2 linked regions of the Noviherbaspirillum saxi genome follow. Each later gene encodes a partner of the first gene's protein in a complex. Links are inferred from orthologs where the notes say so. Each region holds a gene or a part of one and is shown in the gene's direction. Other genes may lie near its edges.

Evidence for each region.
Region 2: the proteins of D3871_RS14350 (region 1) and uvrB are in contact, whole or in part, in a crystal structure (PDB 7EGT), measured with the Thermus thermophilus proteins. The link is inferred for Noviherbaspirillum saxi from one-to-one orthologs. Residues at the interface, in WP_096412145.1 of Thermus thermophilus: His654, Arg656, Phe657, Gln666, Asp668, Glu669, Lys680, Arg681, Leu682, Ser683, Lys685, Tyr686, Ala687; in WP_096411307.1 of Thermus thermophilus: Glu23, Leu25, Arg26, Asp27, Gly28, Glu29, Arg30, Phe31, Arg55, Glu326, Asp327, Phe328, Glu379, Ser382, Gln383, His398, Gly400, Arg401.

The regions. Positions count from the first base shown.
Region 1 is NZ_QYUO01000001.1:3,035,983-3,044,106, reverse strand. Bases 33-2,980 are described here. They hold D3871_RS14350 (UvrD-helicase domain-containing protein), read left to right. Parts: upstream 33-343; coding sequence 344-2,617; downstream 2,618-2,980. Other genes in these bases: D3871_RS14345 (hypothetical protein), read right to left, coding at 2,635-2,901; thiE (thiamine phosphate synthase), read left to right, coding at 33-236. Also shown: more of thiE, read left to right, coding at 1-32; D3871_RS14340 (BPSS1780 family membrane protein), read right to left, coding at 3,099-3,881; D3871_RS14335 (homoserine kinase), read right to left, coding at 3,884-4,840; D3871_RS14330 (DUF2782 domain-containing protein), read right to left, coding at 4,882-5,268; D3871_RS14325 (LOG family protein), read right to left, coding at 5,421-6,158; polA (DNA polymerase I), read left to right, coding at 6,159-8,124. UniProt on the Escherichia coli protein: A helicase with DNA-dependent ATPase activity. Unwinds DNA duplexes with 3'-5' polarity. Translocates on single-stranded DNA with 3'-5' polarity. Initiates unwinding more efficiently from a nicked substrate than double-stranded DNA.
Region 2 is NZ_QYUO01000001.1:1,453,699-1,461,765, forward strand. The notes cover bases 3,439-6,329. They hold uvrB (excinuclease ABC subunit UvrB), read left to right. Parts: upstream 3,439-3,782; coding sequence 3,783-5,876; downstream 5,877-6,329. Other genes in these bases: D3871_RS06850 (amino acid aminotransferase), read right to left, coding at 3,439-3,663; D3871_RS06860 (uracil-DNA glycosylase family protein), read left to right, coding at 6,003-6,329. In the rest of the region: D3871_RS06830 (PAS domain-containing sensor histidine kinase), read right to left, coding at 1-216; D3871_RS06835 (DUF2721 domain-containing protein), read left to right, coding at 702-1,163; D3871_RS06840 (DUF938 domain-containing protein), read right to left, coding at 1,523-2,128; more of D3871_RS06850, read right to left, coding at 2,449-3,438; more of D3871_RS06860, read left to right, coding at 6,330-6,794; D3871_RS06865 (low molecular weight protein-tyrosine-phosphatase), read left to right, coding at 7,014-7,526; D3871_RS06870 (hypothetical protein), read left to right, coding at 7,882-8,067. UniProt on the Escherichia coli protein: The UvrABC repair system catalyzes the recognition and processing of DNA lesions. A damage recognition complex composed of 2 UvrA and 2 UvrB subunits scans DNA for abnormalities.

The DNA.
Region 1 (8,124 bases):
TCGGCGGCTTTTATCCTTCGCGCGTAAAGAAATACGACTTCCATACGTCGCCCGAAATCATCACCGAGGCGAAGGCCGAAGTGCCTTTGCCCAACGTCGTCATTGGTGGCATGACCCGGGAAAATGCAACTCCATTGGTTGCGCTTGGTACCGACATGGTGGCTGCGATCAGCAGTGTATATATGGTGGATGATCCCGAAACTGCGGCGCGTGGTTTCGCCAGTCTGTTCGCATAGCAGTCTTGACAGTTTGCCTAAGCAAACTGTCAACATGCCGGTCCATGCGGGCATGTGGCAGCCGATATTGCCGCGAGCATGTTGCGCCACGGGCTTATAATCGGTGGATGCAAAATCTTCTCCATAATCTCAATCCCGAGCAACTTGCGGCAGTCACTTTGCCGGCGCAGCCGGCGCTGATCCTGGCCGGTGCGGGCTCCGGAAAGACCCGCGTTCTGACAACACGTATCGCATGGCTGGTGCAGACCGGACAGGTTTCTCCAACCGGCATTCTTGCGGTGACGTTTACCAACAAGGCCGCGAAGGAAATGCTGTCGCGCCTGTCCGCAATGTTGCCGATCAATACACGCGGCATGTGGATCGGCACCTTCCACGGCTTGTGCAATCGGTTGTTGCGCGCCCACTATCGCGACGCCGGCTTGCCCCAGACGTTTCAAATTCTCGATTCCGCCGATCAGCTATCGATGATCAAGCGCCTGCTCAAGGCGCTCAATGTCGACGATGAAAAATACCCGCCGCGCAATCTGATGTATTTCATCAATGGCGCAAAAGACCAGGGCTTGCGCGCCAAGGATGTCGAAGCGCATGACGAATACAATCGCCGCTTCGTCGAACTTTACGACGCATATGACAATCAGTGCCAGCGCGAAGGTGTGGTCGACTTTGCCGAACTCTTGTTGCGTAGTTATGAACTGCTGAGCCGCAACCAGCCGTTGCGCGAGCATTATCAATCGCGCTTCCGCCATATCCTGGTCGACGAATTCCAGGACACGAACAACCTGCAATACAACTGGCTCAAGCTGATGGCCGGCGAACACAATGCCGTATTCGCGGTCGGCGACGATGACCAGAGCATCTATGCATTCCGCGGCGCCAATGTCGGCAACATGGTTGCCTTTGAACGCGAATTCCGCGTGCAAAACCTGATCAAGCTGGAACAGAATTATCGTTCGCACGGCCACATCCTCGATACCGCCAATACGCTGATCGCCAACAACAGCAAGCGTCTCGGCAAAAACCTGCGCACCGACGCGGGGCATGGCGAGCCGGTCCGCATCTATGAAGCCAGCAGCGATATCCAGGAAGCGCAATGGATCATCGAGGAAGCCAAGAGCCTGATCAATGAGGGCGCGCTGCGCAGCGAGGTTGCGATCCTGTACCGGTCCAATGCGCAGTCGCGCGTGATCGAACACGCCTTGTTCACCGCCGGCATTCCCTACCGCGTGTATGGCGGACAGCGCTTTTTCGAACGTGCTGAAATCAAGCATGCGATTGCCTACCTACAGTTGATGGACAATCCGCACAACGACTCGGCCTTCCTGCGCGTGGTGAATTTTCCGACGCGCGGTATCGGTGCGCGCTCGATCGAGCAGCTGCAGGATGCCTCGCGCCAGTACGGCATTTCGCTGTATGCGGCAGTGCCTTATGTTGCGGGCAAGGCGGGTTCGTCGCTCGGTTCCTTCGTCAAGCTGGTCGAGGCGATGCGCTTTGAAACGCAAAACCTGCCGCTGCAGGAAATGGTCAAGGTCATGCTCGACATGAGCGGGTTGATTCCGCATTACCAGACCGAAAAGGAAGGCGCCGACCGCATCGAAAACCTGGAGCAGTTGGTCAGTGCGGCGATGCTGTTCGTGTCGGAAGAAGGTTTCGGTATCGATTCGCCGGCTTTCCTGGGGCCGAAGGCACAGGCCACCGCCGGTACGCCGCTGCCCAATGGCGATGAAGTGATCGATGCTGACGCGCCACTGCCCACGGTAATGTCACCGCTGTCGGCCTTCCTGTCGCATGCTTCGCTGGAAGCCGGCGACAACCAGGCGCAGGCCGGCCAGGATGCGCTGCAGCTGATGACCGTGCATTCCGCCAAGGGCCTGGAATTCGATGCGGTATTCATCACCGGCCTGGAAGAAGGCTTGTTCCCGCATGAGAACAGCGCGAAGGAAGAAGGCGGCATGGAAGAAGAGCGGCGCCTGATGTATGTGGCGATCACGCGCGCCAAGAAGCGGCTGTATATGAGCTTTTCGCAGACCCGCATGCTGCATGGCCAGACGCGCTACAACATGAAGTCGCGCTTTTTCGATGAACTGCCGGAAGGCGCGCTGAAATGGCTGTCGCCCAAGCTGCAGCACCACTGGTTCGGCAACAAGAAGTCGGCATGGGATGATGCGCCCGAAAGCGGCGTCAACACCATCGCGCAAAGCTTCGTGCGCAAGGATGTCGGCTGGCGCATCGGCGAAACCGTGGCGCACCAGAAGTTCGGCGAAGGCGTGATCGTCAATATCGAAGGCAGCGGCACCAATTCACGCGCGCATATCAATTTCGGCAGGCACGGGATGAAGCTGCTGGATTTGAATATCGCGAAGCTGGAACGGGTGGGCGGATAGCGAAATCGGCATCGTGGCTACGCTGAAAGATTGAAAAACTTCATCGGATCCACACGCCACTTTTCCGGCGACTGATGGCTGACACTCTTGTCGCCGCCGCCCATGCCCAGCGGCTTGGACAAATCCACCTGTATCGGCTTGATATAGGTGTTGGACTTGGTGCTGAAAAACACATTGACCTTCGGCGCCAGCAGATTGGTCTCATGCGGCTCAGTCACGACACCAAGACGGCCCGATTCCAGCAGCACCAGCGTACCCACCGGATAAATGCCGACGCAACGCATGAAGCTTTGCACATGCTGCGGATTGAAATGGAATTTGCACCATTCGAAGCCGCCCAGTCGTGGCCCAGCTTGAGCCGGCGGATTCCGATCTTCTTGATCATCGGAATTCCTTTGCGGAATGGATGCCTGATGCAACCGGTCGGGGAGACAAGGGAAGTATAGTTACTTTGTTGCCTCTCGACACTAACCGCAAAGCCTTATTCCGGTATGGCAGCTCCCGTCGTCTCCGGATGGCCGAAAACGCTTGTGTAGGTCGGGTAAAACGAGCAGTACATGATGACCGTGAGCATCAGGGACAAGGGCAGCAGAACCAGCATCACAACGAAGGCCTTGGCGACCAGCATCGCGATCAGGCTGCTGACCATGGCCGGCATCAGGACGCCGATCAGCAGCCACGACAATCCATATACGATAAATGCCTTGCCCGAGCGCTTGACGGCAAAAAAGCTGTAGAACACGGCCTTGCCGACCCCCATTTTTTGCCAGAAAATCAACGGCGCCGCATACCAGAATGCCATGGCGGCCGGCGTGTAGACCGCCGCTGAAAACAGCATCGCCAATGACATGTTGGAATTGCGAATCGTGTCCCGGTCCAGCGCCTGGTCGCTGCTCATGACTTGCCAGAACACGCCGCCGTCGATCAATGCAGAAGCGGCGACCGCAGCTACGGCGGCGACCAGATACAGTACGCCCAGCTTGAGCAGCGAAGGAAAGGCGGGCGAGCGGAATCCGGTCAGCAACAGGTTGGGATAGACCTTCTTGCCTTTTTCGATCTGGGTACAGGCTTGCATGAAAGCCATCGAAAACACCGGTATCAGGACCATCGGCAGGATCTGGCCGAGCAGCGGCACGATGCCTAAAGCAAGCATCAGGAACATGTAGGCAAGGAACAGCGTTGACATCTCGGCGGGCTGCTTGCGGAATAGCGCAAAGCCTTCCTTCACCCAGAGCCAACCGGCATTTGCGGGTAATTTTTCCATTCTTAATATAGTTGGGGAACCGGGTTCTCGATACGCTGGCGCAGGATGCGTTCGAAATGCGTCGGATCGTGTGGGGTCAGCATTTCGGCTTCGCGCGGCAAATGGAAATCGTACAGCCGCGACAACCAGAAACGCAGTGCGCCGGCTTGCAGCACCGGTTTCCAGGCATGCTTTTCTGCTTCGTTGAACGGGCGTACCGCATGATAAGCATCCAGCATCGCACGTGCGCGGGCAAAGTCGAGCGCACCGGTTTCAAGGTCGATGCACCAATCGTTGACCGTCACAGCCACGTCAAAGATCCAGGTATCGCAGCCGGCAAAGTAAAAATCGAAGAAACCGGTCAGACGTTCGCCGTCAAACATGACATTGTTGCGGAACAGATCCGCATGGACCGGGCCATGCGGCAACTGCCGGTAGATGGCGGAAGCGGCGAAGGCTTCCTGCGCATGGATTTCCGCGCGCAACAGATGTTGCTGGTCTTCCGGCAGATACGGCAGTACCACCGGTGTGGTGGCTTGCCACCAGTCCAGCCCGCGCAGATTCGGCTGGCGAATGCCGAAGTCTTCGCCGGCCATATGCATTTTGGCCAGCATCGCACCGACTGCCGCGCAATGTACGGGCCTGGGATCAAGCTGGGAGGCGCCTTCCAGCTTGGTCACGATGGATGCCGGCTTGCCGTGCAGCGTATGGATGATTTCTCCCTGCTGGTTGGCAATGGGTACCGGCACCAGCACGCCGCGCTCGGCAAGGTGGCGCATCAAATGCAGATAGAACGGCAGTTGCGCAAAACTCAGTTGTTCGAAAATCGTCAGGACGAATTCGCCGGTCTCGGTCGTCAGGAAAAAGTTGGAATTTTCAATGCCGGAGGCAATGCCTTTGATGGCGAGCGGCTTGCCAAGCTTGAACTGGTGCATCCAGTCGGTAAGGTCATCCAGATTGACCGGAGTGAAGACTGCCATGAGCGAAATCGAAAAAGAAAGGGTTCGGGAAAACTGGGCGCTTACTTCCGCGCAGGTGTGGGTGAGGGCGGCACGGGCGCAAGATCGGCTTGTCCGGACTGCGCGGCTTCGACTTCTTTTGCCTCTTGTGGCCGGCTGAAGTCGAATTCCAGCACTTCCCATTGCGCAGCCCGCATGCTGCTGGCTTGGCCGTCGCCGGGCAAGGCGCTGCCGGAGGAATCATTGGGTTTGAGGTAATAGGTGCTGCCGCCGCTCGTCACCTTGATTTCGGTGACTTTGCCGCCCGGCGCACGTTTTTCCGTCGTCTTGCCTTGCCGGTCCGGCTGGCGGATGGTCACCGCAGGCTCTTCGCCCTCGTCCAGGGGTTGCAGGGCGGGAGGGGGCGGCGTATTGCCGACGGGTTGCTGAGCCCTTGCCGTCAGCGACATTGCAAAAGCTGCAACGCATGCCACCATGAGGGACCGGACCAAAAATGTGCGCATAACAAAGCTTATCTTGTTGTGAATACGATGAAGAGCGAAAAACTCAAGCCCCAACGCAACATTCTAACAAACCGCACCCCGGTCTTCGGCAGCCTTTGTCACAAATATGCGCCCGGTTCCTTGCTGGCGGGCGTGAGCAGATCTTCGCGCGCTTCATAAAATGCAAAGATGGCATCGACCACGTTTGCCGGTTCGTCAATCAGTTGTACCAGATCCAGGTCCTTGGCTTCGATCATGCCATCGGCCAGCAGGGTCGTGCGAAACCAGTCCAGCAGGCCGCCCCAGAATGCGGTACCGACCAGTATCACCGGTATGCGACGCGAGGTGCCGGTCTGGATCAGGGTCAGCACTTCGGTCAGCTCATCAAGCGTGCCGAAGCCGCCGGGCAGCACGACATAGGCATCCGCATATTTGACGAAAGCGACCTTGCGCGCGAAGAAATGACGGAAGCTGATCGAGATATCCTGCCATTCATTCCCTTTCTGTTCTCGCGGCAGCTGGATGTTCAGCCCGACCGACGACGAAGCGCCCTCGAAAGCTCCTTTGTTGGCGGCTTCCATGATGCCCGGTCCGCCGCCGGAAATGACGGCCAGCCCCGCGTCGGACAAGCGGCGCGCGATATCGATGGCTTTCTGGTAGGCCGGATCGTCAGTCTTGGTACGCGCCGATCCGAAGATCGACACTGCCGGCCGCAACTCCGCGAGCCGTTCGGTCGACTCGATAAACTCTGCCATAATCGTGAGCATATGCCACGACTCGCGCGCCTTCTTTTCCGTGGCGCGGCTGATGTCGGCGATCTGCCGCAATCGCGGCACGTTTTTTCCCTTAGACACCATATGAATAAAACCCTGTTGTTAGTGGACGGTTCTAGCTACCTGTACCGTGCCTTCCATGCCATGCCCGACTTGCGCAATTCCGAAGGCGCGCCGACCGGCGCGATCTACGGCATGATCAACATGCTGCGCAAGCTGCGCAATGACTATGCTGCAGGATACATGGCCTGCGTATTCGATGCAAAAGGCAAGACCTTCCGCGACGACTTGTATCCGGAATACAAGGCGCATCGTCCCTCGATGCCCGAAGACCTGGCAAAACAGATCGAGCCCATCCATGAAGCGGTGCGCGCACTCGGCTGGCCCATCCTGATGGTGGACGGTGTGGAAGCCGACGACGTGATCGGCACACTGGCCGCGCAAGCGGTCGAACATGGGTTGGAAGCGGTGGTGTCGACCGGCGACAAGGATATGGCGCAACTGGTCAACGAGCATGTCACGCTAATCAATACGATGACCAATGAAAAGCTCGACCGTGCCGGCGTGATCGCCAAATTCGGCGTGCCGCCCGAGCGCATCATCGATTACCTGACCCTGGTCGGCGACACCGTCGACAACGTGCCGGGCGTCGACAAGGTCGGTCCGAAAACCGCGGTCAAATGGTTGACGCAACATGGTTCGCTCGATGAAATCATCGCGCAGGCGGCCAATATCGGCGGCGCGGTCGGCGAGAACCTGCGTCGCGCGCTCGACTGGCTGCCGATGGGGCGCAAGCTCATCACGATCCGGCACGACTGCGACCTGGCCAAGCATATGGTGTCGATTCCCGAATCGCTGGTCGCCATGCCGGTGGACGATGAGGCGATGATTGAATTCTTCAAGCGCTACGGTTTCAAGACCTGGCTGCGCGAATTGACCGGCGATCCTACCGCCGGTGGCAAGCCGACCGCGCCGCCATCGCAAGCGGCCGATCCGCAAGGCGGATTGTTCGATTCCGCGGCGCTGGTCACGACGAGCGATTATGAAACCGTGCGTACCGAAGAGCGCCTTGCGCACTGGCTCGACACGATCGATAAAGCGGCGCTGACTTCCTTCGATACGGAAACCACTTCGCTCAACGCCATGCAGGCGCAACTGGTCGGCATTTCGCTGTGCTGCCAGCCGGGCGTTGCCGCATATATTCCGCTCGCGCACCGCTACCAGGATGCGCCCACTCAATTGTCGCGCGAGCTGGTGCTTGAGAAACTCAAGCCGTGGCTGGAAGACCCGTCCAAACCCAAGGTCGGCCAGCACCTGAAATACGATTGCCACATCTTCGGCAATTACGGCATTACCGTGCGCGGGATCGCGCACGATACGCTGCTGCAATCCTATGTATTCGAGTCGCACAAAAGCCATGACATGGACAGTCTTGCGCTGCGCCATCTCAATCGCAAGACTGTCACTTACGAAGAAGTGTGCGGCAAGGGCGCTTCGCAAATCTGCTTTGACCAGGTCGCTATCGAGCGCGCCACCGAATATGCAGCCGAAGATGCCGATATCACGCTGCAATTGCATAACGCGATGTGGCCGCATGTCGCGCAGCACGAAGGACTGCGCTTCGTCTATGAAAAGATCGAAGTGCCGACTTCGATCGTCTTGCAAAAGATCGAACGCAACGGCGTGCTGATCGACACCGAACTGCTGGCAAAGCAGTCGCATGAACTCGGCACGCGCATGATGGAAATGGAAAAGCAGGCCTATGAACTGGCCGGCCAGCCCTTCAACCTGAATTCGCCGAAGCAGATAGGCGAAATCTTTTTCGACAAGCTGCAACTGCCGGTAGTGAAGAAAACACCATCGGGTACCCCGTCGACCGACGAGGAAGTATTGCAAAAGCTGGCCGAAAATTATCCATTGCCGAAGGTCCTGCTCGACTATCGCAGCCTGTCCAAGCTGAAGTCGACCTACACCGACAAGCTACCGAAAATGGTCGACCCCAACAGCGGCCGCGTGCATACCAATTATGCGCAGGCAGTCGCTGTTACCG
Region 2 (8,067 bases), 1.6 Mb from region 1 along the record:
GCGGTCAAGGAGGCTTTCTGCGGAATGGCCAAAGATGCGCTCCACCTTCTGGTTCACCAACACAATCTGCCGCATCGAGTCGACAATGATGACCCCATCCAGTGCAGACTGGATCACGGACCGCAGCGAAGAGCCCACTTTATTCGTAGGAAACCGAGCAAGTGTCGTGATGATGTTCGTTAGCTTTCCCGTACTTGGTTCCAAATAAGTTGTCATCACAATTTCTCTAGTGCCTGATGGCTGATTGTCAGGTTTTGAGGTTCGTGCACGAAAGTCCGCCACACGCCGTATAGCAGGAAGCCGGGAAGGGTGGTACGACCGAACCTGCGCATCATGGAGATCTGCGCCCGGACCCTTGCCAATGACTCGTGTCGCTCTGGAAGACATACTGCTTGATCATATCGGCGAGATGTGCCGGTAATGTTGATAAAACCAATATCATTGCGTCGAGACTTCAGACATATCTCAGATCAGACAATGGTCAGCTACAAGTAGCAGCGTGAAATTAATCACCGTTGAGAAATCACAATCGCGCGGTTGCTGTATGGAAAGCGGCGCAACCCATTGGTTCCACCTCGTACGACGCCATTTGCGCTTGCTCAATCAGCGTTGGCGCCGGCAAATACCGAACTGGTAGACTACGGCAAGTAAGCATCGCATTCCTTGAATTCAAGCAGGTTTCCCACAAGACGAACATGATGATCGATATTCAGTTAAGCGAGATCAGCCATATCATCCAGCTGGCTATTGCACCTGTATTTCTACTGACCGGCGTGGGCACCAAGCTTTCAGTGTTGACCAACCGTCTTGCGCGCATTATTGATCGCTCGCGTGTACTGGAAGACCGAATCAATGCCACCTCTGGCGCCAACCATTCGGATGCCTATGCCGAACTGGATACCTTGTACCGGCGTTCGTATCTCATCAATCGTGCGATTACCTTGAGCACTTCATGCGGCCTGCTTGTATGTATCGTGGTCGCGACGCTTTTTATAGGTGATGCATTGAATCTCGGGCTTGCTGGATTCATTGCTTTTTGTTTCGTTTTGGGGATGTTTTGCCTGATCGGAAGTTTTGTTTATCTGCTGCGGGAAATTTTTGTGGCGACCAGTACAGTTGCAATGCGTAACTCGCGTGCGCTTCACAAGCCTCCAGGACGTTGACCGCTACCTATATGAGCCAAGAATGCTGCAGCGACCCCCTGGCTTCAGCTATCAATGGATTTGCCTGTCGTATCACTCAATGCTCAGCGGATTTTCAATTGGCGCGAATCTCATCAGAGTATTGGTCCAGCAGGTTGGACCGCATATGCGTCACTTTTGCATACTCGATAAGCGCGCAGCCGCAGCTGCTTGCCTTGCCCGAATCCGTTTCTATGCGAACACACTGACCAAAGCAGGATTGGTTTAACGCAAATCATTGCGTTATGGAATTGATTATAGAATGTCTCTGTTGATGAATGAAGACAACCGTCGGCTAAGCGACTTCAACAACCCGATGTCAGCGCTGAGTTTCGGCGGACTCACACGGCAACTGCTGCCTTTCTCCAGATAAGAAGGCGATTATTTGCCGGCATTGCATGATCCGCCGTCGCGATCAGTCCATTTGCCAGTGCAAGGTCGTTTATCTTTTCGATATCCCGGATGCCGCGATGTGCGGCTTGGCTCCGTAACTGTGCATCAAACTGTGCATTGCTGCTGCTGGTAAAGCGACCGTCGTAATTGAAAGGTCCATAGATGCACAGCAGTCCTGCTTCAGGCAATAGCCGTCCAATACGCGAGAACATGCTCTGAACCTCGTCCCAGGACATGATATGGCAGGTATTGGCGGTGAACACCACATCAAATCCCGAAACCGGCCATTCGTCGCCGGCAGCATCGACCAACAGTGGCGGAAGTACGTTGGAAAGTCCGGATTCGCTGATCCAGGCGCGAATGCTCGGATGATTTTCGCTCAGGTCGCTAGTCTGCCAGATCAGATGCGGCAAGGCGGCTCCGAAGTACACTGCGTGCTGGCCAGTGCCGCTGCCGATTTCAAGCACTTGGCTTACATCGGTCAGGACATTGCGAAGTACTGCAAGAATAGGATCGCGGTTGCGTTCGCAAGCGGCTGAGTATAGTTTGGTCATCGCGGGCAGGTTGGATTCAAGGAGGGTTCTTGAAGCAATATAAAGTTAGACTAATCTTTGTGCCTTGCGCGCTTTCGGAATTTGAAAAGAAAAAGGCCCACGTGATCACGTGGGCCTTTCGAATTTTTTGGCTCCCCGACCTGGACTCGAACCAGGGACCTGCGGATTAACAGTCCGTCGCTCTACCGACTGAGCTATCAGGGAACAGAGCCGCTATTATAGGCCGATCTTTCCGTAAATGTCAAAACTTTGCGGCATGGCTATGGAGTCAAACGAAGGAGGCAGTGTTTGGCCGGCCTTCGTTCTACCGACGGATTCGATTAGAGAACTTTTGCAATCGCGTCAACGACTGCGTCGATATTGCGCGAATTCAGCGCTGCAACACAGATACGGCCAGTGTCGACTGCATAAATCGAAAACTCGTCGCGCAAGCGGCCAACCTGTTCCTTTGTCAGGCCTGAATACGAAAACATGCCCCGTTGCTTGATAACGAAATCGAAGTCCTTGCCGGGAGCTTTTTCCTTTAGTTTCTTTACAAGCTCTTGACGCATTTCGCGAATGCGCACGCGCATGCCGGCCAATTCGTCTTCCCACAGCTTGCGCAATTCGGGATTTGCAAGCGAAGTTGCAACGACCTGGCCGCCATGAATCGGCGGGTTGGAATAGTTTGTCCGAACGACGCGCTTGAGTTGCGACAGAACGCGCGCGGCTTCCTCTGCACTGACAGCGGCGATGCTCAAGGCGCCGACACGCTCGCCATACAACGAGAACGACTTGGAAAAAGAGTTGGAGACGAACAAGGGGCCGCCGGCCTCTGCAAAACGGCGCACGACCTTGCCGTCTTCCTCGATGCCATCGCCAAAGCCTTGGTAAGCCATGTCGAGGAAAGGAATCAGGCCGCGTTGCGAAACGACATTGATGACATCGGTCCACTGTTCTTCGGTCAGATCCGCGCCGGTCGGATTGTGGCAGCATGCATGCAGCAGCACGATGGAGCCTGCGGGCATTTCCTTCAGCGCATTGAGCATGCCGGTAAAGTTCACGCCACGTGTAGCTGCATCGTAGTACGGATAGTTGTTGACGACAAAACCGGCCGACTCGAACAGCGCACGGTGATTTTCCCAGCTCGGATCACTGATCCAGACTTGCGAGTCGGGCGAAAAGCGCTTGAGGAAATCAGCGCCAATCTTGAGTGCGCCAGTGCCGCCCAAGGCTTGTACGGTAACCGCGCGTTTCTCTTGAACTACCGCACTGTCAGCACCAAATACGAGTTCTTGCACCGCTTTGTCATACGCCGCCAGACCGTCGATCGGCAGGTAGCTGCGGGGAGTCGGCTTTTCCATCAGTTGTGCTTCTGCCTTGCGTACGCAATCGAGCAGAGGCACCTTGCCGTTATCATCGTAATAGACGCCGACGCCAAGGTTGACCTTGTTCGGATTCTTGTCGGCGTTAAAGGCTTCTGTAATGCCCAGGATAGGATCGCGCGGCGCCATTTCGATGGCGGTGAAGAGAGAGGCGGGATGGGATTGGCTCATCGTGATAACATGAAAAGTTGGCTGCGGATACAAGCAGATGCAGCAGGGTTATAGTCAGTTTCGGGCTCGTGGCCTCAAACCAAGGTGTAACTTATTATTCTACCAAAGGTCGAATACAGATGGCAGATTTATCCCAGGTTTCCAGCCCCATAGACGAGTCGAAAATCGTCACTTTCCCGAATTCGCCCTATCGTTTGTACCAGCCTTTTTCACCGGCTGGCGACCAGCCGGCTGCTATAGACAAGCTGGTGGAAGGCGTCGACGACGGGTTGTCTTTTCAGACACTGCTTGGCGTTACCGGTTCTGGCAAGACCTATACGATGGCAAATGTGATTGCCCGCCTCGGGCGTCCCGCCATCGTCTTTGCGCCGAACAAGACATTGGCAGCGCAACTCTATAGCGAGTTCCGCGAGTTCTTTCCTCAGAATGCCGTGGAATACTTCGTCAGCTACTACGATTACTACCAGCCTGAAGCCTACGTGCCGCAGCGCGACCTGTTCATCGAGAAAGACTCCTCGATCAACGAGCATATCGAACAGATGCGCCTGTCGTGCACCAAGTCGCTCATGGAGCGGCGCGACGTTGTCATCGTTGCTACAGTGTCCGCGATTTACGGTATCGGTAATCCGAACGAGTATCACAAGATGATCCTTACCTTGCGTGCCAAGGACAAGGTAAGTCAGCGCGATGTGATTGCCCGCTTGATTCAAATGCAATATACGCGCAACGAAGTCGATTTCGGCCGCGGAACGTTCCGGGTTCGGGGCGACACCATCGACGTGTTTCCGGCCGAGCATGCGGAGTTGGCAGTGCGCATCGAGACCTTCGACGATGAGATCGACAGTCTGCAGCTGTTCGATCCGCTGACCGGGCGCGTGCGGCAAAAAATTCCGCGTTTCACCGTATATCCGGGATCGCATTACGTGACGCCGCGTTCCACGGTGTTGCGGGCGATAGAAAGCATCAAGGAAGAACTGCGCGAGCGACTTGAATTCTTTAGAAAGGAAAACAAGCTGATCGAAGAGCAGCGCATCGAGCAGCGTACCCGTTTCGATCTTGAAATGATGCAGGAAATCGGCTTCACCAAGGGCATCGAAAATTATTCCCGCCATCTGAGCGGTGCCATGCCGGGGGAGCCGCCGCCGACGCTGGTCGACTACCTGCCGCAGGATGCCTTGATGTTCCTGGACGAGTCGCACGTTCTTCTTGGGCAGTTGAACGGGATGTACAACGGCGACCGCGCGCGCAAGGTCAATCTTGTCGATTATGGATTCCGGTTGCCTTCTGCACTCGACAACCGTCCGCTGAAGTTTGCCGAGTTCGAAAGCAAGATGCGGCAAACGGTGTTCGTCTCTGCCACGCCGGCCGAATACGAGGGCACGCACTCTGATCAGGTAGTGGAACAGGTTGTCCGTCCCACCGGGCTGGTCGATCCGCAGATAGTTGTGCGGCCCGCCAGCACTCAGGTCGATGACCTGATGTCGGAAATTGCGGATCGGGTGAAGAAGAATGAGCGTGTCTTGGTCACCACGCTGACCAAGCGTATGGCCGAACAGTTAACTGAATTCCTGGGAGACAACGGCATAAAGGTACGATATCTGCACAGCGACATCGATACCGTTGAGCGCGTCGAGATTATTCGTGATCTGCGTTTGGGGACGTTTGATGTTCTGGTCGGTATCAACCTGTTGCGGGAAGGGCTGGACATACCCGAAGTGTCGCTAGTCGCCATTCTCGATGCCGATAAGGAAGGCTTCCTTCGTTCCGAGCGAAGCCTGATCCAGACTATTGGCCGTGCGGCCCGTAACCTGAACGGTACTGCAATTCTCTACGGCGACAAGGTGACCGATTCGATGCGTCGTGCAATCGACGAAACAGAACGGCGCCGTAACAAGCAAGTGGCTTTCAACAAGGCCAACAACATCACTCCGGCTGGCGTGAAGAAAGAAATTCGCGACCTGATCGACGGCGTCTACAGTCCGCAGGAAGCGCGAAGCGAGCTGCTGGTTGCGCAGGAGCAGGCGAAATACGAGTCCATGAGCGAGAAGCAGGTCAGCAAGGAAATCAAGCGGCTTGAGAAGCTGATGGTGGACCACGCAAAGAACCTTGAATTCGAAAAAGCCGCACAGGTTCGCGACCAATTGCATTTGCTGAAGGAACAGCTGTTCGGCGCACCCGGCATGGATAACGTTATTCCGCTTGCTGGCAAGTAAAAGACTGGCATTGGCGCCATGCTCGCCATCGCGATCATGGCGACCTGCTGAAATCGTTATTGCATTATCGTCTTTGATTGCCATTGTGACGGTTACAATCCGGGCTTTAACTTCTTTTACAAGCCGATGCCGAATTCGCTCTCACCGTCCATCGTCGATGCCCTTTCACTGGCACACCAATCCTGGCATGAAATTATTCTCAGAGGCTTGAATGCAGTCGCGGCAGCTGATCCCGGGTACTTGCCGGCATTAGCCAACACCAATTTCCTGCCGACGGAAGGACGGATCTTTGCCGCGTTCACCAAACCGCTCGATGAAGTGCGCTACGTCCTGGTCGGAGAAGGGCCCTATCCGCGTGAAGAGAGCGCAACGGGCGTGTGCTTCATGGATGGTGCGGTGGAATCTCTCTGGTCGGAAAAGGGTTTGTCCAAGCAGGTCAACCGTGCCACCTCGCTACGGAATTTCATGAAAATGCTGCTCGTCGCCGACGGTTTGTTAAAGCCCGACAATACCTCCGGCGATGCCCTGGCTCATATTTCGTTGAAGGCGCGCGCCATCGGCTCTACGTTCATTCAGACACTGACCGAATTGCAGGGAAATCTGACGCGCCACGGTTTCCTGTTGCTGAATGCTAGCCTAGTGTTCCGTCCGGACGTGCCACCGGTAAAAGATGCCAGGGCATGGAAACCGTTTCTGGAAACCGTGATGGAAGCGCTGGCGGATCATGCCGAAAGTAAGGGCAAGGCAGCGCCAATGCTTGTGTTGTGGGGAAAAATCGCCGAGCAGCTAAGTGGGCTGAAAGCCACCTCGCGGTTTCCGAGCGCTGCGTCGGAACACCCATACAACCTGTCGTTTATCGGCAATCAGACTATGCAACAACTGTTCGCTCCGATGCGGCTTCTGCAGCAGCAGAAATAACGGCACTCGTTCAGCTTCGGTGTCAGCGGCGCGCCTTATGCTCAGCCTTATGCTCAAGGTCGGTTTATTCAGCCTGTATCTTTGATCAATAGGCGTGGCGCGGCGATTTGTCGAAAATCATGATGTCCTGCCGCCGATTTGCGAATATAGGCTCGTGCCGGGCACGCCCAAGTCAACTTCGATCTGCTCAGGGTGGCTCGCTGATACCACGGAGTCTCTATGGAAACCACCCGGATCCTTTTCGTTTGCATGGGTAATATTTGCCGCTCGCCAACAGCAGAAGGCGTAATGCGAAGGATGGTCACGGATTCCAATCTCCATCAATACATTTTGATCGATTCTGCCGGTACGCACGGCTATCACGTCGGCGAGGCGCCGGATCCACGTGCACAGGCGGCCGCGCGCAAGCGTGGCTATGACCTGAGTGCATTACGAGCCCGCAAAATTGAAATGGCGGATTTCACGCGTTTCGACATGATTCTTGGCATGGACTTCAATAACCTTGAAGTGCTGCAGGCCCTTTGCCCGCCGGAAAATCAGCACAAGCCTGGCTTGCTCATGGTCCATGCCGAAAACAGAGCAGCGTCAATCGTTCATGATCCTTATTATCGCAGTGCGAAGGACTTCGATCTGGTGCTCGACTATATCGAAGACGCTTGTCGCGGCCTTCTCAATCGCCTTGTGGGCGGCAGCTCTATGCGAGCGCGTGAAGATCTCGCATCCGGACGCTAACGGTTAAATTTTCAAATGCTTGAGTCCTGGCCGTCAGTTGGCATTTCAAGCCGGCTGACAGCCGGCTTGTGCCGGTATTAGTCGTAAATGTTCAGACGTGTAAAACAGGCATGACAAGATTTGTAAAACATACGGAAAAAGAGCAAACCACCTCGCCTATATGACAAAAATCGTCATAAATTGGGTGAATTTCAGCGTCTTTTCAGATTTATTTCCATTAGGGGTTTTGGTATAAAAATTGCGGGGGCATGTTCGGTACTTGACGTGGCAGAGTGAAACTATGAACACCTTGACGAATGCGCTTGTAACGGTAGCCGGAATGACGATATGTCCGCTATTAGTCCATGCTATGGAAATGCAGGAGACATCCCAGGCGGCAGCGATGGAAGTCGCCATGGTCCAAGACGTGGACATTGCACCTTTGCTGGCGAGCGATGATGCGGATTTGCAGCGCGATGTCTTGACCTCTCTGTTTTCCTATCCGTATCCGGGTGCTTTTCGAGGGACCACCTACGCTGCGGCCTCGCGTGGACCTGGGCTT